3 regions of the Streptomyces sp. NPDC002669 genome follow, and region 3 is predicted to be linked to each of the others. Evidence: riboswitches for the same ligand, from Rfam matches in the RefSeq annotation. Region 3 holds a riboswitch; each other region holds the start of a gene.
The links. A riboswitch is a leader RNA that binds a small molecule or an ion and turns the genes downstream of it on or off. The one in region 3 is predicted to bind thiamine pyrophosphate.
Positions count from the first base shown of each region.

Region 1: another riboswitch for thiamine pyrophosphate. It lies ahead of ACFYW1_RS30625 (thiamine ABC transporter substrate binding subunit); the one in region 3 lies ahead of thiO (glycine oxidase ThiO).
Region 2: another riboswitch for thiamine pyrophosphate. It lies ahead of thiC (phosphomethylpyrimidine synthase ThiC); the one in region 3 lies ahead of thiO (glycine oxidase ThiO).

Region 1 is NZ_JBIAQQ010000026.1:82,143-91,535, forward strand. Features, by position in the region: gene tsf (translation elongation factor Ts) at 1-837, shown strand; gene pyrH (UMP kinase) at 997-1,773, shown strand; gene frr (ribosome recycling factor) at 1,949-2,506, shown strand; gene ACFYW1_RS30615 (phosphatidate cytidylyltransferase) at 2,506-3,591, shown strand; gene rlmN (23S rRNA (adenine(2503)-C(2))-methyltransferase RlmN) at 3,685-4,791, shown strand; TPP riboswitch at 4,845-4,961, shown strand; gene ACFYW1_RS30625 (thiamine ABC transporter substrate binding subunit) at 5,035-6,135, shown strand; gene ACFYW1_RS30630 (ABC transporter permease) at 6,285-7,898, shown strand; gene ACFYW1_RS30635 (ABC transporter ATP-binding protein) at 7,941-8,966, shown strand; gene ACFYW1_RS30640 (SRPBCC domain-containing protein) at 9,125-9,393, shown strand, end outside.
Region 2 is NZ_JBIAQQ010000004.1:98,853-108,245, forward strand. Features, by position in the region: gene hisC (histidinol-phosphate transaminase) at 1-713, opposite strand, end outside; gene ACFYW1_RS07340 (LacI family DNA-binding transcriptional regulator) at 1,084-2,199, shown strand; gene ACFYW1_RS07345 (metallophosphoesterase) at 2,373-3,428, shown strand; gene ACFYW1_RS07350 (hypothetical protein) at 3,613-4,437, shown strand; gene ACFYW1_RS07355 (ferredoxin) at 4,576-5,094, opposite strand; gene thiC (phosphomethylpyrimidine synthase ThiC) at 5,205-6,980, opposite strand; TPP riboswitch at 6,973-7,106, opposite strand; gene ACFYW1_RS07365 (YibE/F family protein) at 7,176-8,498, shown strand; gene ACFYW1_RS07370 (SsgA family sporulation/cell division regulator) at 8,579-9,016, opposite strand; gene ACFYW1_RS07375 (IclR family transcriptional regulator) at 9,118-9,393, opposite strand, start outside.
Region 3 is NZ_JBIAQQ010000003.1:350,987-360,379, forward strand. Features, by position in the region: gene metF (methylenetetrahydrofolate reductase [NAD(P)H]) at 1-61, opposite strand, end outside; gene thiE (thiamine phosphate synthase) at 262-915, opposite strand; gene ACFYW1_RS06400 (Rv2175c family DNA-binding protein) at 1,004-1,369, opposite strand; gene ACFYW1_RS06405 (NAD(P)/FAD-dependent oxidoreductase) at 1,525-2,781, opposite strand; gene ACFYW1_RS06410 (hypothetical protein) at 2,810-3,154, opposite strand; TPP riboswitch at 3,206-3,318, shown strand; gene thiO (glycine oxidase ThiO) at 3,316-4,500, shown strand; gene thiS (sulfur carrier protein ThiS) at 4,497-4,751, shown strand; gene ACFYW1_RS06425 (thiazole synthase) at 4,754-5,548, shown strand; gene pknB (Stk1 family PASTA domain-containing Ser/Thr kinase) at 5,660-7,576, shown strand; gene ACFYW1_RS06435 (deoxyribonuclease IV) at 7,584-8,441, shown strand; gene ACFYW1_RS06440 (sulfite oxidase-like oxidoreductase) at 8,488-9,120, opposite strand; gene bfr (bacterioferritin) at 9,276-9,393, shown strand, end outside.

The DNA of each region.
Region 1 (9,393 bases), on a different contig from region 3:
ATGGCGAACTACACCGCCGCTGACGTCAAGAAGCTCCGCGAGCTGACCGGCGCCGGCATGATGGACTGCAAGAAGGCGCTCGACGAGGCCGAGGGCAACGTCGACAAGGCCGTCGAGGCGCTCCGCATCAAGGGCCAGAAGGGCGTCGCCAAGCGCGAGGGCCGCTCTGCCGAGAACGGCGCCGTCGTCTCCCTCATCTCCGAGGACCAGACGTCCGGCGTTCTGCTGGAGCTGAAGTGCGAGACGGACTTCGTCGCCAAGGGCGAGAAGTTCCAGGGTGTCGCGAACACCCTCGCCGCGCACGTCGCCGCCACCTCCCCGGCCGACCTGGAGGCGCTGCTCGCCTCCGAGATCGAGGCCGGCAAGACCGTCCAGGCGTACGTCGACGAGGCCAACGCCAACCTCGGCGAGAAGATCGTCCTGGACCGCTTCGCGCAGTTCACCGGCGCGTACGTCTCCGCGTACATGCACCGCACCATGCCCGACCTGCCGCCGCAGATCGGTGTTCTGGTCGAGCTGGACAAGGCCGACGCCGAGCTGGCCAAGGGCATCGCGCAGCACATCGCCGCGTTCGCCCCGAAGTACCTGTCCCGCGAGGACGTCCCGGCCGAGGTCGTCGAGGCCGAGCGCCGCGTCGCCGAGGAGACCACCCGCGCCGAGGGCAAGCCCGAGGCCGCGCTCCCGAAGATCGTCGAGGGTCGCGTCAACGGCTTCTTCAAGGAGGCCACCCTCCTCGGCCAGCCGTACGCCCTGGACAACAAGAAGTCCGTTCAGAAGGTCCTGGACGAGGCCGGTGTCACCCTGAAGCGCTTCACGCGCATCAAGGTCGGCATCTGAGTCCGTCCGCGAACAACGGTGGACCCCTATAGGGTCTAGTGCAGTCGTCGGCCGCACTCACGCCGTACGACCGCAGATCTGACGAGGAGGCCATTGCCGCTGAGGGACACCAGACCCACCGGCAATGGCCTTCTTCGTATGTGCACGAGGAGAATCTCCATGAACAAGGGCGCGGACGCCGCACAAGGTGACCACAAGCGCGACGACGGCAAGGTGGCGGGACGCTTCATGCTGAAGCTGTCCGGAGAGGCGTTCGCCGGCGGCGGGGGACTCGGTGTCGACCCCGACGTCGTACACGCCATCGCCCGGGAAATCGCGGCCGTGGTCCGTGACGGTGCGGAAATCGCCGTCGTCATCGGTGGCGGCAACTTCTTCCGTGGTGCCGAGCTCCAGCAACGCGGCATGGACCGGGCCCGGTCCGACTACATGGGCATGCTCGGCACGGTCATGAACTGCCTGGCGCTCCAGGACTTCCTGGAGAAGGAGGGCATCGACTCGCGCGTCCAGACCGCCATCACCATGGGGCAGGTCGCGGAGCCGTACATCCCGCTGCGCGCCGTGCGCCACCTGGAGAAGGGCCGCGTCGTCATCTTCGGCGCCGGCATGGGGATGCCGTACTTCTCCACCGACACCACTGCCGCCCAGCGCGCCCTGGAGATCGACGCAGAGGCCCTCCTGATGGGCAAGAACGGGGTGGACGGGGTCTACGACTCCGACCCGAAGACCAACCCCGACGCGGTGAAGTTCGACGCGCTCGAGTACGGCGAGGTACTCGCCCGCGACCTCAAGGTCGCCGACGCCACCGCCATCACGCTCTGCCGTGACAACGACCTCCCGATCCTCGTCTTCGAGCTGACCGCCATGGGCAATATCGCCCGCGCGGTCAAGGGTGAGAAGATCGGCACGCTCGTGAGCGACCGGAGCACCCGGGTCTGAGAACCGGGAGCCTTCCGGGCAGGACGGAAGGGCCGGGGCCCCGGGCGACGTCCCGGGACAGGCCCCGAAGGATGGACAACGGCCTGCCGGTCGGACACCGTGCAGGTGAGGACGCGACGCAGGACCCGCAGGGCCCGAGCACGCCGGGCCCGCTCAAGACACGCAGGAGCACGTGGTGATCGAAGAAACCCTCCTCGAGGCCGAGGAGAAGATGGAGAAGGCCGTCGTCGTCGCGAAAGAGGACTTCGCCGCGATCCGGACCGGCCGTGCGCACCCGGCGATGTTCAACAAGATCGTCGCCGACTACTACGGCGCGCTGACCCCGATCAACCAGCTCGCCTCGTTCTCGGTGCCCGAGCCGCGCATGGCCGTCGTGACGCCGTTCGACAAGAGCGCGCTGCGCAACATCGAGCAGGCCATCCGCGACTCGGACCTCGGTGTCAACCCGAGCAACGACGGCAACATCATCCGGGTCACCTTCCCGGAGCTGACCGAGGAGCGGCGCCGCGACTACATCAAGGTCGCCAAGGCGAAGGCCGAGGACGCCAAGATCTCCATCCGCGCCGTGCGACGCAAGGCCAAGGAAATCCTCGACAAGCTGGTCAAGGACAAGGAGTCGGGCGAGGACGAGGTGCGCCGCGCCGAGAAGGAGCTCGACGACACCACCGCGAAGTACGTCGCGCAGGTCGACGAGCTGCTGAAGCACAAGGAAGCCGAGCTGCTCGAAGTCTGATGAACGACTCTTCCCGGGGCGCCCCGCCGGGAGCCGGTGGCTGGGGCGCGCCCGAGTTGCAGGCCGTTCCGGCGGGTCCTGCATACGATGTGCACGGCGCCCAGCAGACTCGGCCCATGCCCATCGTGCCGGACGTTCCCGACGCAGGTAGAGACGCTGACGACCGTGATGACCGGGACCAGGGGGCCGGACGCCTGAGCGGCGGTCCCCTGTTCCGTGACGAGAAGCCGCAGGAGCCCATGTCCACCGCCGCGCCGCCCCCGCAGAAGAAACGTGCGGGCCGTGACCTGCGAGCCGCCATAGGGGTCGGGGTGGGGCTCGGCGCCGTCATCGTCTCCTCGCTGTTCATCGTGAAGGACGTCTTCGTCGGCGTGGTCGTCGTCGCCGTCGTCGTCGGCCTGTGGGAGCTCACCTCCCGGCTGGAGGAGCGCAAGGGCCTCAAGGTGCCGCTCGTCCCGCTGGCCGTCGGTGGCGCGGCGATGGTGGTGGCCGGTTACGTACGGGGCGCCGAGGGCGCCTGGGTGGCGACGGCGCTGACCGCGCTCGCCGTCCTCGTCTGGCGGATGACCGCGCCGCCGGAGGGCTACCTCAAGGACGTCACGGCCGGGGTGTTCGCCACGTTCTACGTGCCGTTCCTCGCCACCTTCGTCGCCCTGCTCCTGACCGCCGACGACGGACCGCAGCGGGTGCTCACCTTCCTGCTGCTGACGGTGGTCAGCGACACGGGCGCGTACGCCGTCGGCTGGCGCTTCGGGAAGCACAAGCTCGCGCCGCGCATCAGCCCCGGGAAGACCCGCGAGGGACTGTTCGGGGCCATCGCCTTCGCGATGGTCGCCGGTGCGCTGTGCATGCAGTTCCTGATCGACGGCGGTTCCTGGTGGCAGGGGCTGCTGCTCGGGCTGGCGGTCGCGGTCAGTGCCACCCTCGGCGACCTCGGGGAGTCGATGATCAAGCGGGACCTCGGCATCAAGGACATGGGCACGCTCCTGCCGGGGCACGGCGGGATCATGGACCGGCTGGACTCGCTGCTGCCGACCGCTCCCGTGGTCTGGCTGCTGCTGGTGGTGTTCGTCGGCTCCGGCTGAGACCGGCCTCCGGCCGGGGGTTTTCACGGGTCGGGGCCCGTCGTCCACAGGACGGCGGGCCCTTGCCGTCGCGTCTGCGACACTGGATGGACCATGCCTAAGCCCGGAGAACTCACTTTCGTCGCGCCCCGCGGAGCCAAGAAGCCGCCGCGGCACCTCGCCGACCTCACGCCCGCCGAGCGCAGGGAGGCCGTCGCCGCGATCGGCGAGAAGCCGTTCCGCGCCCAGCAGCTCTCGCAGCACTACTTCGCGCGGTACGCGCACGACCCGGCCGAGTGGACCAACATCCCGGCCGGATCGCGGGACAAACTCGCCGAGGCGATGTTCCCCGACCTGATGTCCGTCGTCCGTCACATCAGCTGTGACGACGACACCACCCGCAAGACGCTGTGGAAGCTCCACGACGGGACGCTCGTCGAGTCCGTCCTGATGCGCTACCCGGAGCGGGTGACCATGTGCATCTCGTCCCAGGCGGGATGCGGGATGAACTGCCCGTTCTGCGCGACGGGACAGGCCGGACTCGACCGCAACCTGTCCACCGCCGAGATCGTCCACCAGATCGTGGACGGCATGCGGGCGCTGCGCGACGGCGAGGTCCCCGGCGGGCCGGCCCGGCTCTCCAACATCGTCTTCATGGGGATGGGCGAGCCGCTCGCCAACTACAACCGGGTGGTCGGCGCGATCCGTCGGCTCACCGACCCGGAGCCGGACGGGCTGGGGCTCTCGCAGCGCGGGATCACCGTCTCCACCGTGGGCCTGGTGCCCGCGATGCTCCGCTTCGCCGACGAGGGCTTCAAGTGCCGTCTCGCCGTCTCGCTGCACGCACCGGACGACGAGCTGCGCGACACCCTCGTCCCCGTGAACACGCGCTGGAAGGTGCGCGAGGTGCTGGACGCGGCGTGGGAGTACGCGGAGAAGTCCGGCCGCCGCATCTCCATCGAGTACGCCCTGATCCGTGACATCAACGACCAGGCGTGGCGCGGCGACCTGCTCGGCAGGCTGCTCAAGGGCAAGCGGGTGCACGTCAACCTGATCCCGCTGAACCCCACGCCCGGTTCCAAGTGGACCGCCTCCCGCCCCGAGGACGAGAAGGCGTTCGTCGAGGCGATCGCCGCCCACGGTGTTCCGGTGACCGTGCGGGACACCCGCGGCCAGGAGATCGACGGGGCCTGCGGACAGCTGGCGGCGGCCGAGCGCTGAGCCCCTCCGGACGGCCGGAGGGGCCCGTGTAACCTGGGCCCGAAATCAACTTCATATTCCGACAGGGGAGCGCCACAGCGCTGAGAGTGCGGCACCGAGGACAGGTCGGCCGCAGACCCTCTGAACCTCGCCCGGGTCATTCCGGGTAGGAAGTTCGGTCATCAACTCATGCTGTTGCGCCCTGCCCGCTTTCCGCGGGCAGGGCCGCGTCTCTTCCTGGCCAAAACCCAGGAGGAATCCACAATGAGCACCACCCACAGAACCGGGCGGCTCGCGGCGACGGCCGCCGCCACCGCGCTGGGCGTCACCGCGCTCGCCGGATGCGCAAGCTCCGACGACCAGGCGTCCGGCCCCAAGGGCTCCGGTTCGAAGACCGTGACCCTCGTCAGCCACGACTCCTTCAACGCTTCCAAGGAGGTGCTGAAGGAGTTCACGAAGGAGACCGGCTACACCGTCAAGGTCCTGAAGAGCGGCGACGCGGGTGTCGCGCTCAACCAGGAGATCCTGACCAAGGGCTCCCCGCGCGGGGACGTGTTCTTCGGCGTCGACAACACGCTGCTCTCCCGTGCCCTCGACAGCGGGCTCTTCACGCCGTACGAGGCCAAGGGCCTGGACCGGGTCGCCGAGGCCACCCGGCTCGACGCCGAGCACCGGGTCACCCCGGTCGACACCGGCGACATCTGCGTCAACTACGACAAGAAGTACTTCGCCGACAAGAAGCTCGCGCCGCCGAGCACCTTCGCCGACCTGGCGAAGCCCGCGTACAAGGACCTCCTCGTCACCGAGAACGCCGCGACCTCCTCGCCCGGCCTCGGCTTCCTCCTCGGCACCGTCGCCGCCTACGGCGAGAAGGGCTACCAGGACTACTGGAAGAAGCTGGAGAAGAACGGCGTCAAGGTCGTCGACGGCTGGGAGGAGGCGTACAACGAGGAGTTCTCCGGCTCGGCGGGCGGCAAGAAGGCCAAGGCAGACCGGCCGCTCGTCGTCTCGTACGCCTCCAGCCCGCCCGTCGAGGTGCTGTACGCGAAGCAGCCGCCGGCCGAGGCCCCGACCGGGGTCGCCACCGGGACCTGCTTCCGCCAGATCGAGTTCGCCGGTCTGCTGGACGGCGCGAAGAACGAGGCGGGCGGCAAGGCCCTGCTGGACTTCCTGATCAGCAAGAAGTTCCAGGAGGACATGCCGCTCAACATGTTCGTGAACCCGGTCGTCGAGGACGCCGAGCTGCCGGAGGTCTTCACGAAGTTCGGTGCCACCGTGGAGAAGCCGGCGACCGTCGCCCCGGACAGCATCGCCAAGAACCGTGAGCAGTGGGTCCAGTCGTGGTCCTCGCTCGTAGTGAAGTAACGAAGTCCCCCGAACGCGCGACGGACGCGGCCGGGACGGGCGGTCACGGGAAGGGCCCGCGCGGGGACGACGCGCGCGGGCCCGGCCCCGGGCGACCGCGCGCCGCCCGGGCCGCGGCACGGCGGGGGAGCGCGGTGCGGCTCGGTCTGATGGCCGTGCCCGTGGCGTTCTTCGCGCTGTTCTTCGCCTACCCGGTCGTCGCGATCGTCGGCCGCGGACTGAAGGCGGACGGCGTCTGGCAGTTCGGCCGGGTCGGCGAGGTGCTGGCCCGGCCGGACATCCGCGATGTCCTCTGGTTCACCGGCTGGCAGGCGCTCGCCTCGACCGCGCTGACCCTGCTGATCGCGCTGCCCGGCGCCTATGTCTTCGCCCGTCTCGACTTCCCCGGCAAGCAACTGCTGCGGGCCGTCGTCACGGTGCCGTTCGTCCTGCCGACCGTCGTCGTCGGGACGGCCTTCCTGGCGCTGCTGGGGCGCGGCGGATTCCTCGACGAACTCTGGGGCGTACGGCTCGACACCACCGTCTGGGCCATCCTGCTCGCCCATGTCTTCTTCAACTACGCGGTGGTCGTACGGACCGTCGGCGGACTGTGGTCCCAGCTCGACCCCCGGCAGGAGGAGGCCGCCCGGGTACTGGGCGCCGGACGGTTCGCCGCCTGGCGGCGGGTCACGCTGCCGGCTCTCGCTCCCGCCGTGGCCGCCGCCGCGCTGATGGTCTTTCTCTTCACCTTCACCTCCTTCGGGGTCGTGCAGATTCTCGGCGGTCCCGGCTACTCCACCCTGGAGGTGGAGATCTACCGGCAGACCGCCCAGCTGCTCGCCCTGCCGACGGCCGCCGTGCTGACCCTGGTGCAGTTCGCCGCGGTCGGCGCGATCCTCGCCGTGCACGCGTGGACGGTACGGCGCAGGGAGACCGCGCTGAAGCTGGTCGACCCGGAACAAACCGCCCGCAGGCCGCGCGGCTTCGGGCAGCGGGCGCTGCTCGCCGGGGTGCTGCTGACCGTGCTGGTGCTGATCCTGCTGCCGCTCGGGGTGCTGGTCGAGCGTTCGCTGGACGTACCCGGCGGCCACGGCCTCGACTTCTACCGGGCCCTGGGCTCCGCGGACGCCGGTGGCGGGACGTTCCTGGTCGCGCCGCTCGAAGCGATCTGGAACTCCGTGCAGTACGCGCTGGTCGCCACGGTCATCGCACTGGTCGTCGGCGGCCTCGCGGCCGCCGCGCTGACCCGGCGCGCGGGGCGGCTCGTCCGCGGCTTCGACGCGCTGCTGATGCTGCCGCTCGGGGTGTCCGCGGTCACCGTCGGCTTCGGCTTCCTGATCACCCTGGACGAACCGCCGCTGGATCTGCGGACGTCCTGGATCCTGGTGCCGCTCGCCCAGGCACTGGTCGGCGTGCCCTTCGTCGTACGGACCATGCTGCCCGTCCTGCGGGCGGTGGACGGACGACTGCGGGAGGCGGCGGCGGTGCTCGGGGCCTCCCCGCTGCGGGCCTGGCGGGAGGTCGATCTGCCGCTGGTGCGACGGGCGCTGCTGGTCGCGGCCGGTTTCGCGTTCGCCGTGTCGCTCGGCGAGTTCGGCGCGACGGTGTTCATCGCGCGGCCGGACCGGCCGACGCTGCCGGTCGCCGTGGCCCGGCTGCTGGGCCGGGCCGGGGAGCTCAACTACGGCCAGGCGATGGCGCTGAGCACCATCCTGATGGTGGTGTGCGCCGTCTCGCTGCTGCTGCTCGAACGCATCCGCACGGACCGGGCCGGGGAGTTCTAGAGATGGCTCGGGAGTTCTAGAGATGTCCGGGGAGTTCTGGAGATGCTGACACTGGAATCGGCCACGGTGCGCTTCGGCGAGCGGGCGGCGCTCGACGCGGTGGACCTGGAGGTCGCCGAGCACGAGATCGTGTGCGTGCTCGGACCGAGCGGCAGCGGCAAGTCCACCCTGCTGCGGGTGGTCGCGGGGCTCCGGCCGCCGGACGGCGGCCGGGTGCTGCTGGACGGTGCGGACCAGGCCGGGGTGCCGGTGCACCGGCGCGGGCTCGGCCTGATGTTCCAGGACCACCAGCTCTTCCCGACCCGGGACGTCGGCGCCAACGTCGCCTTCGGGCTGCGGATGCGCGGGATGCCGCGCCGCGACCAGGAGCGCCGGGTCGGTGAACTCCTCGATCTGGTGGGCCTGCCCGGTGCCGAGCGGCGCGCCGTCGCCGCGCTGTCCGGCGGGGAGCAGCAGCGGGTCGCCCTCGCGCGGGCCCTCGCCCCGAGCCCCAAGCTGCTGATGCTGGACGAGCCGCTCGGCCAGCTCGACCGCGGTCTGCGGGAACGGCTCGTCGTCGAACTGCGCACGCTCTTCGGGCGGCTGGGCACGACGGTGCTGGCCGTCACCCACGACCAGGGCGAGGCGTTCGCCCTGGCCGACCGGGTGGTGGTGATGCGCGACGGACGGATCGCCCAGGCCGGGACGCCGCTGGAGGTCTGGCAGCGGCCCGCCTCCGCCTTCGTCGCCCGGTTCCTCGGCTTCGACAACGTGGTGCCGGCGACGGTGGACGGAACCGCCGCCGCCACGGTGTGGGGCGAGGTGCCGGTGGCCGAGGGGGCGCCGCAGGGGGCGTGCGATCTGCTGGTCCGCCCTGCCGGGGTCCGGATCGGGGCCCCCGGTGAGGGGCTGCGCTGCGTGGTCGGGACGCGTACGTTCCGGGGCAACCACGTCGCCGTACGGCTGTTGCCGGAGACCGGTCCGGCCCTGGAGGCGGAGTGCGCGCTGCGGGACGCCCCCGAGGAGGGGGCGGCGGTCGGGGTCGGCTTCGACGCGTCGGAGACCGTCGTCCTGCCCGCCGCCCCCTGACGGCGCGGTCCTACGGGCCCGGGTGGCGTCCCTCGACGGCGCGGCTCCGGCGTGCCCGGGTGGCGGACTCCGCCCGGGGGCCGGACGATGGCCGGATGTTCCCGTGGCGCGGAACCGGCCGCCCCGGAGCAGCCCCGGAAGCGGGAAGGACAGGGACCATGACCGAGTCAACACGCGAGGGCATCGACATCACCCGTGTCCTCGACGCCCCGCGGGAGCGCGTCTTCGAGGCGTGGACGACGCCCGAGCACTTCGCGGCCTGGTACGGCGGCGAGGCCGAGGTGCCGCTCGACCGGGTGGCGATGGACGTCCGGCCGGGGGGCTCCTGGAGCCTGGTCATCGTGGTGCCGGGCACGGAGATGCCCTTCCACGGGGTCTACCGCGAGGTGGCCGGGCCCGAGCGGCTGGTGTTCACGCTCAAGGACGC
Region 2 (9,393 bases), on a different contig from region 3:
TGGGCCACGGCGAAGCCGACCCGAAGACCCGCCAGGCCGTACGCCTTGGAGAAGGTGCGCAGCACCGCCACGTTGGGCCGGTCCCGGTAGATCTCGATGCCGTCCGGCACCTCGGTGTCGCGGATGAACTCCCGGTACGCCTCGTCGAGCACCACCAGGACGTCGCCCGGCACCCGGTCCAGGAACCGCTCCAGCTCGGCCCGGCGCACCACGGTGCCGGTCGGGTTGTTCGGGTTGCAGACGAAGATCATCCGGGTCCGGTCCGTGATCGCGTCCGCCATCGCGTCGAGGTCGTGCACCTCGCCGTCGGTCAGCGGGACCTTCACCGAGGTCGCGCCGCTGACCTGCGTGATGATCGGGTACGCCTCGAAGGAACGCCAGGCGTAGATGACCTCGTCACCGGGGCCCGACGTGGCCTGGAGCAGCTGCTGCGCCACACCGACCGAACCGGTTCCGGTGGCGAGATGCGAAAGGGGCACACCGAAACGGTCGGACAGCTCGTTCATCAGACCGGTGCAGGCCATGTCCGGGTAGCGGTTGAAGTTCGAGGCCGCCGCCAGGGCGGACTCCAGCACCCCGGGCAGCGGCGGATACGGATTCTCGTTGGAGGACAGCTTGAACGCGACCGGTCCGTCGGCAGCAGCCGGCTTTCCCGGCACATAGGCGGGGACGCCGTCCAGCTCGGCGCGCAGCTTGGGGCTCGTCTCGCTCACCGCAGGTCCTCCTCGACCGTCTGTACACATCAATACTGCTCACCTTATGAGGATTGGGCGCCGCTGCGAATGGGGCGATCGACCAATCGTCCGGTGCGGCCGGGAATGGGGGGAGCGCCATCCGTTCCCGCGCACGCCGGTGGCTCACGCCGTGGCGCGCGTCCCCCGAAGAGGTGAGATGAGACCTCTTCGAGACATCGGTCATTCGGCAGGCCCATCGGCCCAGGCACCTGACACACCATGGATAGACTTACCAACGCCCTTTATTTACAAGGCAATTGACCGTTGATGATCATGCAAAAACGTGCCTGTCAACGGATGAATATGCGACCGGGCCAACCGCCCGTCCGAGCCCTACTATCGGCTCGCCATGACAGCAGCAGGGAAGCACCAGGTGAGCCGGACGGACACACCCCGGCGCGGCGGCGGCCGACAGGGACGAGCGGGAATCCGGGACGTGGCCGCCGCCGCCGGAGTCTCCATCACGACCGTCTCCGACGCGCTCAACGGCAAGGGCAGGCTCCCGGACGCCACCCGCCGCCATGTCCGCGAGGTCGCAGAGCGCCTGGGCTATCGCCCTTCCGCAGCGGCCCGCACCCTCCGTACCGGCAAGTCGGGCCTGATCGGCCTGACCGTGACGACCTACGGGGACGAACCCTTCACCTTCACCGAGTTCGCGTACTTCGCGGAGATGGCCAGAGCCGCCACCTCCGCCGCGCTCGCCCGCGGGTACGCCCTCGTCATCCTGCCCGCCACCTCGCGCCACGACGTCTGGTCGAACGTCGCCCTCGACGGCACCGTCGTGATCGACCCCTCCGACCAGGACCCGGTCGTCACCGAGCTGGTGCGCCAGGGCCTCCCCGTCGTCTCCGACGGCCGCCCGGCCGGCACGCTCCCGGTCACCGCCTGGGTCGACAACGACCACCGCGCCGCCGTGCTCGACCTGCTCGACCACCTGGCCGCCGCCGGGGCCCGCCGCATCGGCCTGCTCACCGGCACCACCACCGACACCTACACCCGGCTCTCCACCACCGCGTACCTCCACTGGTGCGAGCGCGTGGGCCAGGACCCGGTGTACGAGTCCTACCCCGCCCACGACCCGTGCGCGGGCGCGGTGGCCGCCGACCGCCTGCTCGCCCGCCCCGACCGCCCCGACGCCGTCTACGGCCTCTTCGACCCCAACGGCACCGACCTGCTGGCGGCGGCCCGCCGCTACGGTCTGCGGGTCCCCGAGGACCTGCTGCTGGTCTGCTGCAGCGAGTCGACCGTGTACGCGACGACCGAGCCCCCCATCACCACGCTCTCGCTCAAGCCGCGCAGGATCGGCACGGCGGTCGTCCAGCTCCTGATCGACGCCATCGAGGGCGTCGAACACGACGGACCCGTGGAGCAGGTCATACCGACGGAACTCATCGTGCGGACGTCCTCGCAGCGCCGTCCTCCACGCACCACGGTCAGTGCGCCCCGTTCCCCGGCCAGGGATTGATCGGGTGATTTCGGACCAATCGACCGGTGAACCCGATGTGCGTCCGGATTCACCACCCCTGGTGCGTCACACAGCACGATCCGCATTCCTATGATGGGCGCACGACACCGCGGACCGCCCCGACCAGCAGGGCCCGTCAGGTGTACGGCGGCGCGACGGTGGTGGAGGGGTCGATGACACAGGGGGCCGGTCAGGAACCCGTGGTGCGGACTGCGACGTTGCGCGACTTCCGCGTACCGCCCTATGCCCAGAACCCGGTGCCGCCGTCGTCGCACCCGGGCAGCGCCGGGCCCGGCGACGAGCCGCCGGAGGGGTACACGCCCACCGCGCGCGACCTGCCCGTGATCAACCGCGGTGACACCCTCCAGGTGCCGACCGTCCCCGACCCGCGTCCCGCCCCGGAGCAGGGACGTGGCCCGCTGTACGTCGTCGGCGACGTCCATGGCTACCTGGACGAGCTCCGCGCCGCCCTCGCCGAGCAGGGCCTCATCGACGCCGACGGCAAGTGGTCCGCGGGCAACGCCCGGCTCTGGTTCCTCGGCGACTTCACCGACCGGGGCCCCGACGGCATCGGCGTCATCGACCTGGTGATGCGGCTGTCCGCCGAGGCCGCCGCCGCCGGCGGCTACTGCAAGGCCCTGATGGGCAACCACGAACTGCTGCTCCTCGGCGCCAAGCGGTTCAACGACACCCCGGTCAACTCCGGCGCGGGCACCGCCACCTTCCAGGCCGCCTGGCTGCTCAACGGCGGTCAGAAGAACGACATGGAGCGGCTCCAGGACGTCCACCTCCAGTGGATGTCCCGGCTCGACGCGGTCGTCGAGGAGGACGGGCATCTGCTGATGCACTCCGACACGACGGCGTACCTCGAATACGGCACCACCATCGAGGACGTCAACGACAACGTGCACGCCATTCTCACGCGCAACGACGCCGATGAGTGCTGGGACCTCTTCCGGAAGCTCACCAAGCGGTTCGCCTTCCGCGACGAGGCGGGCCCGCAGGCCGTCCGGGAACTGATGGCGACCTACGGCGGACAGCGCATCGTCCACGGTCACAGCCCCATTCCGTACCTCCTCGGAGAGGTCGGTTCGGAGGATGGCGAGGACGGCTCCGGCCCCGTGGTCGAGGGCCCGCACGTGTACGCGGACGGACTCGCCATCGCCATGGACGGCGGCGTGACCATGGCCGGAAAGCTACTGGTCGTCCAGCTGCCTCTGCATGACTGACGCTCTTTCGGGAAGACGCATCCACGACCTGACCGCGCCGACTGCTGGGCCTATTTCCGGAAACCCCCTGTCTCCCCGTGCCGTGGGCGCTCTACCATCGGCGTATCAGTAGCAGGCTCTCCTCCGTTTCCGCTCGAAAGCCCGGTGAGAACGCGGGTGATCGGGCCCTACGGAGCATCGGGGGATGCACATGAACAGCGCTCCGCACCTGCTGGCCGAGGACCGCCCCGAGTACGAGCGGATCCTCGATGACGCACTGCGTCATGCCCATGAACGACCAGATCTGGCCGCGGTCGGCGAACGGCTCAACGCCGTGCAGCTGCGCACCATGGCGCTGGACGCCACGGCGCTGATCACCGCGACGGCCGCCACCGAGTACCAGCACTACGTGCAGGCCCGCGAGGAGCTGCGCAGACCGGCCGAGGACGAGGACGAGGAAGCGGGCCCGCCCCCCGGCACGAGCGGGCAACGCCAGTCGGGCGCGGGCACAGCGGCCGTCGTCACGGCCCTGGCACCGGTGCTCGCGGGCTCCGCCGCGTTCATATTCCTGCTGGTCGGCTATCTGCTGCGGCTGCTCGACGACCCGCCCGCCTTCGCCTCGACCATGGTCTCCGCGGGCTGGTTCTTCGCCGCGGTCATGGCGGCCGCGATCCTGGTCGCCGTCGTCGGACTGCTCGTCACCGCGCTGCGCAACGGCGCGGAGCCGCGTCCCGTCGAAGAGGCGGAGGAGGAGCTTCCGGAGGAGGTGGCGCGGGCCCGGGAGGCCTGGCGCCACGCCCTGCTGGAGCGCGGCATACTGCCGTTCCTGCGGGACGCGCTCGACGACCCCGCCGCCGGACGCGCCGCGCGCACACCGGTCCGCTCGGCGAACCGCATCCCGAAGGTCGGCTACAGCCGGCCGGACTTCACCAGTCCCGACGGCGGCCCTGCGGCGGGCCCCCGGCCGACGTTCACCAGCCCGGACTTCACCAGTCCCGACTTCGGCGGCCCCGAGCACGAAACTGACTGACCGCCTTCGAACACCGGCCGGGGACGGCCTGCCCCGGCCGCCGCCCGCGAACCACCGGGCTCGCGCCGGAGGCCCCGAGATCTTCACCGAGCGGAACTTCGGGCTGAACCAGCGCCCCAGGACGGGAAACCCTGTCGACTACAGCTCGGGCAGCCGTTCACCGGGGACGGGTGACCGTCCCTCTTCCAGCCAGTAGAGGTAGATCCGCAGGTCCCCCGGCAGAGGGCCGGCGATGTAGTCCGCGAAATCCCGGACCGCGGCGGCCACACCCTGCTCCGCCCAGTCCATGTCGTCCCAGTCATGGGCGGACAGGTACCGCGTGATCCGGCCCCGGCCACGCCACCACTCCCGGACCGCCTCCGGGGTCCACCGCGAGTCGCCGTCACAGCCGTAACCAAGAAAGGGGTCCTGGTCTGCTGCTTCGACCAACCGAGCTGTCTCTGCCGGGGTTCGGGGTTGGCGGTAGACGTATCCCGTCAGGTACTCACCGCCGTAGAGAACGTGTTGAGGCGCGGAGAGCCGGCCTGTTCGGCAGGTATCGGTCTCGCCGCCGTAGAAGGGCCCCGGGACATTGAGCCAGAGCCGGTCGTCCCAGCCGCCTCGGAATGCCTCGCAGTCCTTGCCGAGGCTCGCAACGGGGTCGTAGTAGAGCGTCACCGGCTCAGCATAGGAACCTCGTGCGATCTCGCCGCAGGCCACGGGAGCCCGGAGCGCTGTTCCGGGAAGCCCCTTCCCCTTCCCGGAACAGCGTGATCAATGGTCCGGCGTCAGTCAGCGATCGGCAGGTAGACCCGGTTGCCCGAGGCCGCGAACTCCTTGGACTTCTCCAGCATCCCGGCCTCGATCTCCTCCTGCGAACCGCCGTGCTCGCGCCGGATGTCCTGAGAGATCTTCATCGAGCAGAACTTCGGGCCGCACATCGAGCAGAAGTGCGCCGTCTTCGCCGGCTCCGCGGGCAGCGTCTCGTCGTGGTACTGCCGCGCGGTGTCCGGGTCGAGGGCCAGGTTGAACTGGTCCTCCCAGCGGAACTCGAACCGGGCGTCGGAGAGCGCGTCGTCCCACTCCTGCGCCCCCGGGTGCCCCTTGGCGAGGTCCGCCGCGTGGGCCGCGATCTTGTAGGTGATGACGCCGGTCTTCACGTCGTCCCGGTCGGGCAGGCCCAGGTGTTCCTTCGGCGTGACGTAGCAGAGCATCGCCGTGCCCCACCAGGCGATCATCGCCGCTCCGATGCCGGAGGTGATGTGGTCGTACGCCGGCGCGACGTCGGTGGTCAGCGGGCCGAGGGTGTAGAACGGCGCCTCCTCGCAGATCTCCTGCTGGAGGTCGATGTTCTCCTTGATCTTGTGCATCGGGACGTGTCCCGGCCCCTCGATCATGGTCTGGACGCCGAACCCCTTGGCGACCGTGTTGAGTTCGCCGAGCGTCCGCAGTTCGGCGAACTGCGCCTCGTCGTTGGCGTCGGCGATCGACCCGGGCCGCAGCCCGTCGCCCAGCGAGTACGTCACGTCGTAGGCCGCGAGGATCTCGCAGAGCTCCTCGAAGTGCTCGTACAGGAACGACTCCTTGTGGTGCGCCAGGCACCACGCCGCCATGATCGAGCCGCCGCGCGAGACGATGCCGGTCTTGCGGCGGGCGGTCAGCGGCACGTACGGCAGGCGCACGCCGGCGTGGACCGTCATGTAGTCGACGCCCTGCTCGGCCTGCTCGATGACGGTGTCCTTGTAGATCTCCCAGCTCAGTTCCTCCGCCCGGCCGTCGACCTTTTCGAGCGCCTGGTAGAGCGGGACGGTACCGATCGGAACGGGTGAATTACGCAAAACCCACTCACGGGTGGTGTGAATGTTGCGGCCGGTGGACAGATCCATCACGGTATCGGCGCCCCAACGCGTCGCCCACGTCATCTTTTCCACCTCCTCCTCGATGGAGGACGTCACCGCGGAGTTGCCGATGTTGGCGTTGACCTTCACCAGGAACCGCTTCCCGATGATCATCGGCTCGATCTCGGGGTGGTTGACGTTGGCCGGCAGCACGGCCCGGCCGGCCGCGATCTCCTCGCGCACCACCTCCGGCGCGACGTTCTCCCGGATCGCCACGTACTCCATCTCCGGGGTGATCTCGCCCCGTCGGGCGTACGCGAGCTGGGTCACGGGCCGCCCGTCCCGGCTACGGCGGGGCAGTCGGGGACGGCCCGGGAAGACCGCGTCGAGGTTGCGCAGCCCCCCGCGCGGCGAGGTGTGCCTGAGTCCGTCGTCCTCGGGACGGACGGGGCGGCCCGGGTACTCCTCGGTGTCGCCGCGGGCAGTGATCCAGTTCTCCCTCAGCGGCGCGAGTCCGCGACGGACATCGGTCTCGACGGCGGGATCGGTGTACGGCCCCGACGTGTCGTACAGCGTCACGTCCTTGCCGTTGGTGAGGTGCACCTGGCGGACCGGCACCCGGAGGTCCGGGCGCGAGCCCCGGACGTATCCCTTGTGCCAGCCGATGGACTTCCCGGCCTCGTCGCTCCGACTGGAGGCAGGCGTGCGTGCGTCCGATGTGGTCATGAGACCTACTCCCTACGCCGGCATTACCCGGTAACAGGTTCGGCGGTCGGCGCAGCTCTCTCCGTACGGACGTACGGATGTCAGCGCCCTCTCAGCCCGGTGCTCCGAGCTCCCGCGTGTGCAAAGGTCCCTCCACGCTAGCGTCCCCTCCGGCGGGATGAACAGAGGGCCCGTCCTTCTTGCAATGATCTGCCGGTGACGTCCCCCCGTATCGACACCGAATCCCAGGGCCATCAGCACGGCCACTCGCACGGCCACGGCCCCGCGGCGCCCGTCTCCAGACATCTGCGCAAGGTCATCGCGGCCGTCCTGATCCCGTTCGCCACCGCTGTCGTCGTCGGCCTGGTGGTGCTCTGGCCGGGCGGCGCCCCCGCGCACGAACGGACCGGCGTGGGATTCGACCGGCAGACCCAACAGGCGAAGGTGGTGAAAGTCGACAAGGTGAACTGCAAGGACGTGAACGCGGTGCAGGTGCCCGTCGGCCAGGAGGCCGCCCCGCCGGCGGACAACGACAGGGGGCTGTGCCGAAAGGCCACCGTCGAGGTGACGTCCGGGCCGGACAAGGGCCGGACGTTCGTCGAGATCGTGCAGCCCGACGCCCCGCGCCAACTGCGCGAGGGCCAGGGCGTGATCGTGTCGTACGCGCCCGACGCGCCCCGCGAGCTCCAGTACTCGGTGACGGACGTGGCCCGGGAGTTTCCGATGACCCTGCTGGCCGGGATCTTCGCCCTGGTCGTGGTCGCGGTGGGCCGCATGCGCGGGGTGCTGGCGCTGGTGGCGCTCGCGGTGTCGTTCGCCGTGCTAACCCTGTTCATCCTCCCGGCCGTGCTCCAGGGCTCCAACCCGCTGGTCGTCGCGGTGGTGGGAGCCAGCGCGATCATGCTGATCGCCCTCTACATGTGCCACGGCCCGAGCGCCCGCACCTCGGTGGCGGTGATCGGCACACTGGTCTCGCTGCTGCTGATCGGCCTGCTCGGATCACTCTTCATCGGCTGGGCGAGCCTGAGCGGCAACACCGATGACAACACCGGCCTCATCCACGGCCTGTATCCGCACATCGACATGAGCGGTCTGCTACTGGCCGGTGTCATCATCGGTTCGCTCGGAGTGCTCGACGATGTGACCGTCACCCAGACGTCCGCGGTCTGGGAACTGCACCGGGCGAACCCGTCGATGGGCGTGCGCGGGCTCTACCGGGCGGGGATCAGGATCGGACGCGACCACATCGCCTCGGTCGTCAACACGCTCGTGCTCGCCTATGCCGGCGCCGCGCTGCCTTTGCTGCTGCTCTTCTCCATCGCGCAGAGCAGCGTGGGGACGGTGGCCAACAGCGAGCTGGTGGCGGAGGAGATCGTACGAACCCTGGTGGGCTCGATCGGACTGGTCGCCTCGGTGCCGGTGACGACGGTGCTCGCTGCTCTGGTCGTCTCCGCGGACCGCACAGGACTCGGCGCGGAAGCCGGAGCTTCGGCACCCGTACGGGCCGGGAAGGGCCGTCGTCGCAGGACGAGGGCCTGAACGTCTCCGCCGGGTGAGCAATTCACCCGTTCGGCAGGTGTCGTGTTCGACCGGCGATCCGGTCGGCGGCACCGGTTCCTTCAGCCCGCGTTCTGTTCCTCGGCGAGAATCCGGCCCAGGGCCTCCTCCAGGTTGCCGTCGAAGTCACCGAGCGTGCACTCCTGCCCCAGCGGCACGAGCTTGTCGGTCCGGTCGAGAAAAGCCACGAGCGGCGCGGTACCGGCCCGGAAGAGGGCCCGGTCCTCGCCGACCTGAAGGCGAATGTGCACATCGGACAGCCCCTCGGGCTCCGTCGGCCCGATGTGCACATCACCGTCCCCACTGGGACTGTTGAGGCCGTCGAGCAACAACTCACGACCGAATGCCCAGGTGACGGGGGCATCGCCGGGCAGATGGAAGGTCATGCGGATCGCATACGGATCGCAGACCTCGTACCGGAGCTCCACCGGGATCCGGAAAGAGAGTTCCTCGGAGACGAGGAAGCTCATCATGACCTCAGCTTGAACCGACTCGCGCATCGTTCAACCCCGCAGTAGATGAATCTGGCCAGGAATGATCCCCCATGGCCCTATTGACGCCATCGTGGTGCACGCGATAGCAGATCACAAGGAGTGATTTTTCAGATACTGATAGAGAACACGAACGAACGCAAGAGGTTGGACACTTCGCCACGTAGTTGTTCGACTGCGGGGAGCAACCGGCTCTCCTGTTCCAGGGGTACCGAAATGGCCATCGCAGCAGCGGTGAATCCGGCCGCGATCGGGATGGCGGCGCAGACCGTGCCCAGCGCGTACTCCTGTCGTTCGATGACAGGTTCCATCCGTTCCAGCGACCGCAATCGCTCCAGGAGTGCCGCCCGATCCCGCACCGAATAGCGGGTCAGCGGACGCACAGG
Region 3 (9,393 bases):
CGAGGAGTTCACGCACCGTACGTGCGTGATCCGTCCTGGTGGATGGTGTGCCAAGGGCCATACCGGCAGGTTAACCAGAGCCTGACGGCCATAGGACCGGACCAGGGCGAATTGCCCGAATTGACGGGTTGTTTGTCCATCCTTCGGACACCCGGGCCGGATCACGCCCCCGAACGTCCGTGTCCGGTCCGTTCCGGGCGTCCGTATCCGGTTCCGGTCCGGGCATCCGGCCCGGTCACGGGGCCGGCGGCCCGGCCGGGGTCACGCTCCGGCGCGCGCCCTGATCCGGCGGGCCAGCTCGGCGGTGGCGGCACCCGGGTCGGCGGCCTCGGTGATCGCCCGTACGACGACCACCCGGCGGGCCCCGGCGTCCAGCACCTCGTCGAGGTTGCCCGCGTCGATGCCGCCGATGGCGAACCAGGGGCGTGGCTGGTCGAGCGAGGCGGCGTACCGGACGAGGCCGAGACCGGGGGCGTGCCGTCCGGGTTTGGTCGGGGTGGGCCAGCAGGGGCCGGTGCAGAAGTAGTCCACGCCGGGCTCGGCGACGGCCGCGTCGACCTCGGACCCGGCGTGCGTGGAGCGGCCGATCAGCACGTCGTCGCCGAGGACGGCACGGGCCGCGGGCACCGGCAGGTCGCCCTGGCCGAGGTGCAGCACGTCGGAGCCGATGGCGTGGGCGACATCGGCCCGGTCGTTCACCGCGAGGAGCTTGCCGTGGCGTCGGCACGCGTCGGCGAACACGGCGAGGCGGTCGAGCTCCTCGGCCGCCTCCATGCCCTTGTCGCGCAGTTGGACGATGTCCACCCCGGCGGCGAGCACGGTGTCGAGGAAGGCGGGGAGGTCGCCCTGGCGCCTGCGGGCGTCCGTGCACAGGTAGAGCCGGGCTTCGGACAGCGCGGCGCGGAGCGTGGACATCGGTGCGGTTCCCCCCTGGGAGAGCGGTGCGGGGCAGGGGTGGGCGGCGCGGGACCGCGCCGCCCACCCGCTCGCACCGGGCCTGTGGTCAGACGGCGAGCGCCTGGGCGCGGCGCTTCACCTCCGTGCCGCGATTCTCGCTCAGGGCCTGGGCGGGGGTGCCCGGCAGGGTCGGGTCGGGGGTGAAGAGCCACTCCAGCATCTCTTCGTCGGTGTAGCCGTCGTCCTTCAGGAGCGTCAGGGTGCCGGAGAGGCCCTTGACCACCTTGGTGCCGTCGATGAAGGCGGCCGGCACCTGAAGTGCCCGGTTCTCACCACGGCGTACGGCGATCAGCTGGCCCTCCTTGACCAGCTGCCGCACACGCGTCACCTCGACATCGAGCATTTCGGCGATGTCGGGGAGGTGGAGCCAGGCAGGGACGAGAGCATCGATCTTTGCGTCAATCTCGGTCACGAGTACAAGCCTGCCATCCCGCACTGACAGCCGATACCCGGACTCGGCCCTTCAGGGCGTCGCGAACCGCTCCCCCGGCCCCTCGCCGCCCTCCCGCCGGCCCCTTCGACCCTTCCCCGTCCCGGGTGTCACGGGCTCCGCCGTCCGGCGCTTCCTCAGCCGCGGACCGCCGCCTTCAGCGGCACGGCGGGGTCGGCGGCCCGCTCCGGGTCGAGCGACGCCCCCGCCTCGATGAGTCTGCGCCCCTGCGCCAGGTCGCGCGGGCGGCCGACGGCGAGGACCGCGACCAGGACGCCGTCGCGCAGCCAGCACACCGACCAGGCGGGGTCCGCCGGGTCGCCGCGCCACAGCAGGGTGTCGGCGTTCCCGTGGTGGCCCACGTACTGCACGAACCGGTCGAACTGCTCGGACCAGAAGTACGGCACGGGGTCGTACGTCAGCGGCTCGGAGGCGCCGTCGGACGCCGCGCCGATGATGTTGGCGGCGGCGGTGCGCGGGCCCTGGAGGGCGTTGTCCCAGTGGTGGACGAGCAGGCGTTCGCCGTACCGGGCGGAGGGGAACGAGGCGCAGTCGCCGACCGCGTACACGTCGGGGGCCGAGGTGCGCAGCGCCCCGTCGGCGGTCACCGATCCGTCGGGGCCGAGCTCGATGCCGGAGCCGGCCAGCCAGCCGGTGGCGGGCCGTGCGCCGATCCCGACGACGACCGCCCCGGCCGGGAGCGTACGGCCGTCCGCGAGGACCACCCGGCCCGGTTCGACGCGGTCGACCCGGGCGCCGGTGAGGAGTTCGGCGCCGATCCCGGCGTACCAGTCGGCCATCGGGGCGGCGACCTCGGCGGGCATCGCGCCCGCGAGGGGGCGGTCGGCGGCCTCTACGACGGTGACCCCGCAGCCCGCGGCGCGGGCCGCGGTGGCGAACTCGGCGCCGATCCAGCCCGCGCCGACGACCACGACGTCCTGCCGTCCGTCGAGGACCGGGCGCAGCCGGGCCGCGTCGTCGAGGGTGCGCAGCAGGTGGACGCCGGGAACGCCCTCGGTGCCGGGCAGCACGACCGGTTCGGCGCCGGTCGCGATCACCAGGACGTCGTAGCCGACGGGGCCCGCGGGGGTGTCCAGTTCGTGGGCGTCCGGTCGTACGCCGGTGACCTCGACGCCCAGCCTCAGTTCGATGTCCAGCGCCTCGAAATCGACCTCGAAGGCGGAGTCCTCGGCCTTGCCGAGCAGCACCGCCTTGGACAACGGGGGCCGGTCGTAGGGCTGGTGGGGTTCGGCACCGATCAGGGTGACGGGACCGGTGAAGCCCTGTTCCCGCAGGGCCACCGCGGTCTGCACGCCCGCCATGCCCGCGCCCACGACGACGACGCGGCGCCCCGGCCGCCGGTCCGGCTGCTCTGCCTGCTGCTGATCGCTCACCCGTACACCATAAGCACCTGACATTTCGTCAGGAAGAGGGGATCTCCTCGACCGTGCTCGTCCCGCAGCCCTCCTGCGACTCCCATGCCCATCGCTCCTCCAGCCGGACCCGGCCGTCCGCGAGGTCCACGACGGTGGAGACGCAGTGGCCGCCGGAGGTCGTCCCGTCCTGCTTCAGCTGGACGTACCTGAAGTCGAGGACGTCACCGTCCCGGGTGCCGACGAGGTGGCCGCGAACCACGTCGCCGCCCGCGTAGTCGGCCCAGATCCGGCCGTCCCGCTCGTGGTACGCGAAGCGGGTGCGGGTGCCGACCTGGCCCGGGGCCTGGTCGGCGACCGGGGCGAGGACGAGTCCGTCGAGCGAACGGGCCACGATGACTGCTCCCTTACTGGGCCGGGACGGCGGGGTTTAGGGTGGCCAACGTAAGTCACACGCGGGAGCCCGGACGCACCGGGCTGAGAGGGAGGCTGGGCGGCCTCCGACCGTACGAACCTGATCCGGGTCATGCCGGCGAAGGGAGGGGCTGGACGCCCATGCGTTCTTCCGGAAACTGGAAGGGATCCGACGTCCTCGTCATCGGGGGCGGGATCATCGGTCTGGTGACCGCCTGGCGGGCCGCGCAGCGCGGACTGCGCACCGCGGTGGCCGATCCCGAACCGGGCGGCGGGGCCGCCCGGGTGGCGGCCGGCATGCTGGCCGCCGTCACCGAACTCCACTACGGCGAGGAGCTGTTGCTCGCTCTCAACGTCGCCTCGGCCGCCCGCTACCCGGCCTTCGTGGCCGAGCTGGAGGAGGCGAGCGGGCGGGAAACCGGCTTTCGCACCTGCGGCACCCTGGCCGTCGCCCTGGACGCCGACGACCGTGCCCATCTGCGGGAGCTGCACGCCCTCCAGCAGCGGTCCGGGCTGGTGTCCCAGTGGCTCACCGGGCGCGAGTGCCGTCGGCTGGAGCCGATGCTGGCGCCGGGTGTCCGGGGCGGGCTGCGGGTCGACGGCGACCACCAGATCGATCCCCGCCGGCTGGCCGCCGCCCTGCTGACCGCCTGCGAGCGGGCCGGGGTGGCCTTCCACCGCGAACGGGTGGAGCGCCTGACGGTGCGGGGCGGCCGGGCCGCCGGGGCGGTGCTCGACGGGGGCGGGGAACTGGCGGCCGACCAGGTCGTGCTCGCCGCGGGCAGTCTCAGCGGCCGGCTCCCGGGGCTGCCGGACGAGGTCGTGCCGCCGGTCCGGCCGGTCAAGGGGCAGGTGCTCCGGCTGACCGTGCCCGCCCCGTACGCGCCCTTCCTCAGCCGGACGGTGCGGGCCGTGGTCCGGGGCAGCCACGTCTACCTGGTCCCGCGCGAGAACGGCGAGCTGGTCGTCGGCGCCACCAGCGAGGAGCTGGGCTGGGACACCACCGTCACCGCGGGCGGCGTCTACGAACTGCTGCGGGACGCCCACGAGCTGGTCCCCGGCATCACCGAGCTGCCGCTCACCGAGGCCCTGGCCGGTCTGCGCCCCACCTCCCCCGACAACGCCCCGCTGCTGGGCCCCACCGCCCTGCCCGGTCTGCATCTCGCCACCGGCCACCACCGCAACGGGGTGCTGCTCACCCCCGTCACCGGCGAGGTCATGGCGGAGTTCCTCACCGGCGGCGAACCGCCCGAGCAGGCCCGCCCCTTCACCCCGCACCGGTTCCCGTCCGCCGCCGCCCCCGTACGTCAGGAGCAGCCCGCATGACCGACTCCGCATCCCGTCCCGGCCCCGGGACGTCTTCCGGGCCCGCCGCCCTCTCCGTGTCCGTGAACGGCGAGGTCCGCTTCCTCGCCGCGGGCACCGCCCTGGACGCCCTGGTCGCCACCCTCACCGCCGCGGGCTCCGGGGTGGCCGCCGCCGTCAACGAGACCGTCGTGCCGCGGGGCCGGTGGTCCGCCCTCGTGCTGGCCGACGGCGACCGCGTCGAGATCCTGACCGCGGTCCAGGGGGGCTGACAGTGTCCGACGACCTCTTCACCCTCGGCGGCACCGACTTCGGCTCCCGGCTGATCATGGGGACGGGCGGGGCGGCCGGCCTCGACGTGCTGGAGCGTTCGCTGATCGCCTCCGGCACCGAGCTGACCACCGTCGCGATGCGCCGCCTCGACCCGACCGTGCGGGGCTCGGTGCTCTCCGTCCTGGAGCGGCTCGCCATCCGCGTGCTGCCGAACACGGCGGGCTGCTTCACCGCGGGCGAGGCGGTGCTGACCGCCCGGCTGGCCCGCGAGGCCCTCGGCACCGACTGGATCAAGCTGGAGGTGGTGGCCGACGAGCGGACCCTGCTGCCCGACCCGATCGAGCTGCTGGACGCCGCGGAGATCCTGGTGGACGACGGCTTCACCGTACTGCCGTACACCAATGACGACCCGGTGCTGGCGCGCAGGCTCCAGGACGTGGGCTGCGCCGCGGTCATGCCGCTGGGCTCCCCGATCGGCTCCGGCCTCGGCATCCGCAATCCGCACAACTTCCGGCTGATCGTCGAGCAGGCCCGGGTGCCGGTGATCCTCGACGCGGGTGCCGGGACGGCCTCGGACGCGGCGCTCGCGATGGAGCTGGGCTGCGCGGCGGTGATGCTGGCGTCCGCGGTGACCCGGGCCCAGGAGCCCGAGCTGATGGCCTCGGCGATGCGGCACGCGGTGGCGGGCGGGCGCCTGGCGTACCGGGCGGGCCGGATTCCGCGCCGCCACTTCGCCGAGGCGTCGTCGCCGGTGGAGGGGCGCGCCCGGCTGGATCCGGAGCGCCCGGCCTTCTGAGCCGCCGGGACGAGCTGCGGTTCATGTCCCTGTCACGGCTCGGCTGCAGTACGGCCCCGGGTCCGCCCCGGGCCGTGAGCCGGGTCCGTGGCGGCTCGTAGACTCGCCTGCGTGGATACGACCCTCCAGGACCCTCTCGTCGGGCAGCTGCTCGACGGCCGCTACCGCGTCGATGCCCGCATCGCCGTGGGCGGCATGGCCACGGTCTACCGGGCCGTGGACACCCGGCTCGACCGGGTTCTCGCCCTCAAGGTGATGCATCCGGCGCTGGCGACCGACGCCACGTTCGTCGAGCGCTTCATCCGCGAGGCCAAGTCCGTGGCCCGCCTCGCGCACCCGAACGTAGTCGCCGTCTTCGACCAGGGCGCGCAGGGGCAGTACGTCTATCTGGCGATGGAGTACGTGGCGGGCTGCACCCTGCGCGACGTGCTGCGCAACCGGGGCGCGCTGCAGCCGAGGGCCGCGCTGGACATCCTGGAGCCGGTCCTGGCCGCCCTCGGCGCCGCGCACCGGGCGGGTTTCGTGCACCGCGACATGAAGCCGGAGAACGTCCTGATAGGGGACGACGGCCGGGTCAAGGTCGCCGACTTCGGACTCGTGCGGGCGGTGGGCTCCGTCACCAACACCACCGGGTCCGTCCTGGGCACGGTCTCCTACCTCGCCCCCGAGCAGATAGAGCACGGCACGGCGGACACCCGTACCGACGTGTACGCCTGCGGCGTCGTCCTGTACGAGATGCTGACCGGTTCCAAGCCGCACGGCGGTGAGACCCCCGCCCAGGTCATCTACCAGCACCTCAACGAGGACGTCCCGCCGCCGTCGGCCGTCGTCCCCGGGCTCCCGGAGGAACTCGACGGGCTGGTGGCCGCCGCCACCGCCCGCGACCCCGAGGCCCGCCCGTTCGACGCGGTGGCCCTGCTGGCCCGGACCCGCGAGGCGCGCGCCGGACTCACCGACGCCCAGCTGGACGCCGTACCGCCGCAGGCCACCGCCGATGCGCACGACGCCACCGAGGACCGCACCAGCGTGATCCCGCGGCTGCTCCCGGCCGACCAGGGCGTCTCGCACCACACCAGCCGGCTGGAGATGCCCCCGCCGGAGCCCGCGCGGCCCGCGGCACGGGACCGGCGCCGCGGCGGCCCGCCGCGCTCCGTCCTCGTCGCGGTCGTCGCCGTGCTGCTGGCGCTGGGGATCGGCACCGGCGTCTGGTACATCAACTCGGGGCAGTTCACCCGGGTCCCCGCGCTGCTCGGCCAGACCCAGAAGAACGCCGAGAAGCGGCTCGCGGACGCCGGTCTGGACGTCAAGACCGTCGAGCGGGGCTACAGCGACACCGTGGAGCGCGGCAAGGTCATCAGCAGCGAACCCGAGCCCGGGGCCCGCATCAGGGGCAACGACTCGGTGACCCTCGTCGTCTCGCGGGGGCCGGAGATCGTGAAGGTGCCCGAGCTCCGGGGTCTCTCGCTGGCCGACGCCAGGAAGGAACTGAAGAAGGTCGGCCTGGTGCCGGGCATGGTCACCAAGGAGTTCAGCGAGGACATCGTGCGGGGGGATGTGATCCGCACGGATCCCGGCGCGAACACCGGGCGCCACCCGGACTCCGCGGTCGCCCTCGTCCTCAGCAAGGGCACCCCGGTCGACGTCCCCGACGTCACCGGGCTGTCCGTGGAGGACGCCACCGCGGCCCTGGAGGAGGAGGGCCTGAAGGCCGAGGTGCTCCCCGACCGGGTGAACTCCCCCGAGGTCGCGGGCGACATCGCCCGCCAGTCGCCGGGCGAGGGCGCGGAGGCGGCCGAGGGCGACACCATCACGCTCACGGTCTCCAAGGGCCCCCGGATGATCGACGTCCCGGAGGTCACCGGGAAGGACGTCGACGAGGCCACGGCCGAACTGGAGGACGCGGGCTTCGAGGTCAAGGTCGACCGCCCGTTCCTCTCGTTCAGCGACACCGTCGCGAGCCAGTCCGTCGACGGGGGCGAACAGGCCCCCGAGGGCAGCACCATCACCATCAAGACCAAGGGACTCTGAGATCCACATGCGCAACCCAGTCGGCGGCCACGTCCCGGTGGCCGGCGGCCTCGCCAAGGTCGGCCTCCCCTACGCCCGGGAGATGGGGGCGGAGGCCGTCCAGGTCTTCGTCGCCAACCCGCGCGGCTGGGCGACCCCGGTCGGCGACCCCGTCCAGGACGAACGGTTCCGGGAGGGGTGCGCCGAGCGGTCCGTACCGGCGTACGTCCATGCCCCGTATCTGATCAACTTCGGGTCGCACACGGAGGCGACGGTCGAGAAGTCCGTCCTGTCGCTGCGCCATTCGCTGCGCCGGGCGCGGGAGATCGGCGCCCTGGGCGTCGTGGTGCACACCGGCTCGGCGACCGGCGGCCGGCCGCGCGAACAGGCCCTGGCCCAGGTCCGCACCCACATGCGACCGCTGCTGGACGAGCTGACCCACGACGACGACCCGTACCTGCTGCTGGAGTCGACCGCCGGGCAGGGGTTCTCGCTCTGCTCCCGGACCTGGGACTTCGGGCCGTACTTCGAGGCGCTCGACGCCCACCCCAAGCTCGGCGTCTGCCTCGACACCTGTCACATCTACGCGGCGGGCCACGACCTGGCGGGGCCCGCGGGCATGCGGCAGACCCTGGACCTGTTGGTGGAGACGGTCGGCGAGGGACGGCTGAAACTGATCCACGCCAATGACTCCAAGGACGTGGTCGGGGCCCACAAGGACCGGCACGAGAACATCGGTTCCGGCCACATCGGCGAGGAGCCCTTCCGCGAGCTGTTCCGCCACCCGGCGACCGCCGGTGTGCCCCTGATCATCGAGACGCCCGGCGGCAAGGAGGGGCACGCGGCGGACGTGGCCCGGCTGAAGAAGCTGCGCGACACCGACTGAGCCGGGCCTCCTCCCGGGGCGTGGCCGCGGCCCCGGGGCCGCCCGGTCAGAGCTCGGGGCCGTCCCCGGGTTCCTCCTGGTAGGAGTACCGCTGCTCGCGCCACGGGTCACCGATGTTGTGGTAGCCGCGCTCCTCCCAGAAGCCGCGGCGGTCGGCCGTCATGTACTCGACGCCCCGGACCCACTTGGGCCCCTTCCAGGCGTAGAGGTGCGGCACGACGAGGCGGAGCGGGAAACCGTGCTCCGCGGTGAGCAGTTCCCCGCCCTTGTGGGTGGCGAAAAGTGTTCGGTCCGAGGCGAAGTCGGCGAGCCTCAGGTTCGAGCTGAAGCCGTACTCGGCCCACACCATCACATGAGTGACGTTCGGTGCCGGGGGCGCGAGTTCCAGGACCGTACGGGCCAGGACCCCGCCCCATTCGGCGCCCAGCATGCTGAATTTGGTGACGCAGTGCAGGTCGGCGACGACCGAGGCGAACGGCAGCTCCGAGAACTCCTGGTGGTTCCAGCAGTGCTTCTCGCCGTCCGCCGTGGCCCCGAAGACCCGGAACTCCCAGCGCTCGGGCCGGAACTTGGGAACGGGCCCGTAGTGGGTGACCGGCCAGCCTCGCTGGAGTCGTTGTCCCGGTGGAAGCTCGGACTGCTCTGACGCGCGGTGTTCCCGGCTTTCCGGCTGACCCATGCCTCCATGGTGACAGACAGGCAGGGGTGGTCCCGACCAAGGAGGGGGCGATTCGGACAACTCATAGTAAGCCTGTACTTACTGGACGGTTACGGGACGCAATGCGAGGATGCGGCCAACTTGCCCGTTTTCATCGGTTGGAAGGAGCCTCTGCGATGCAGGGCGACCCCGAGGTCCTCGAGTTCCTGAACGAGCAGCTGACCGCAGAGCTGACCGCCATCAATCAGTACTTCCTGCACGCGAAGATGCAGGACAACTTCGGCTGGACGAAGC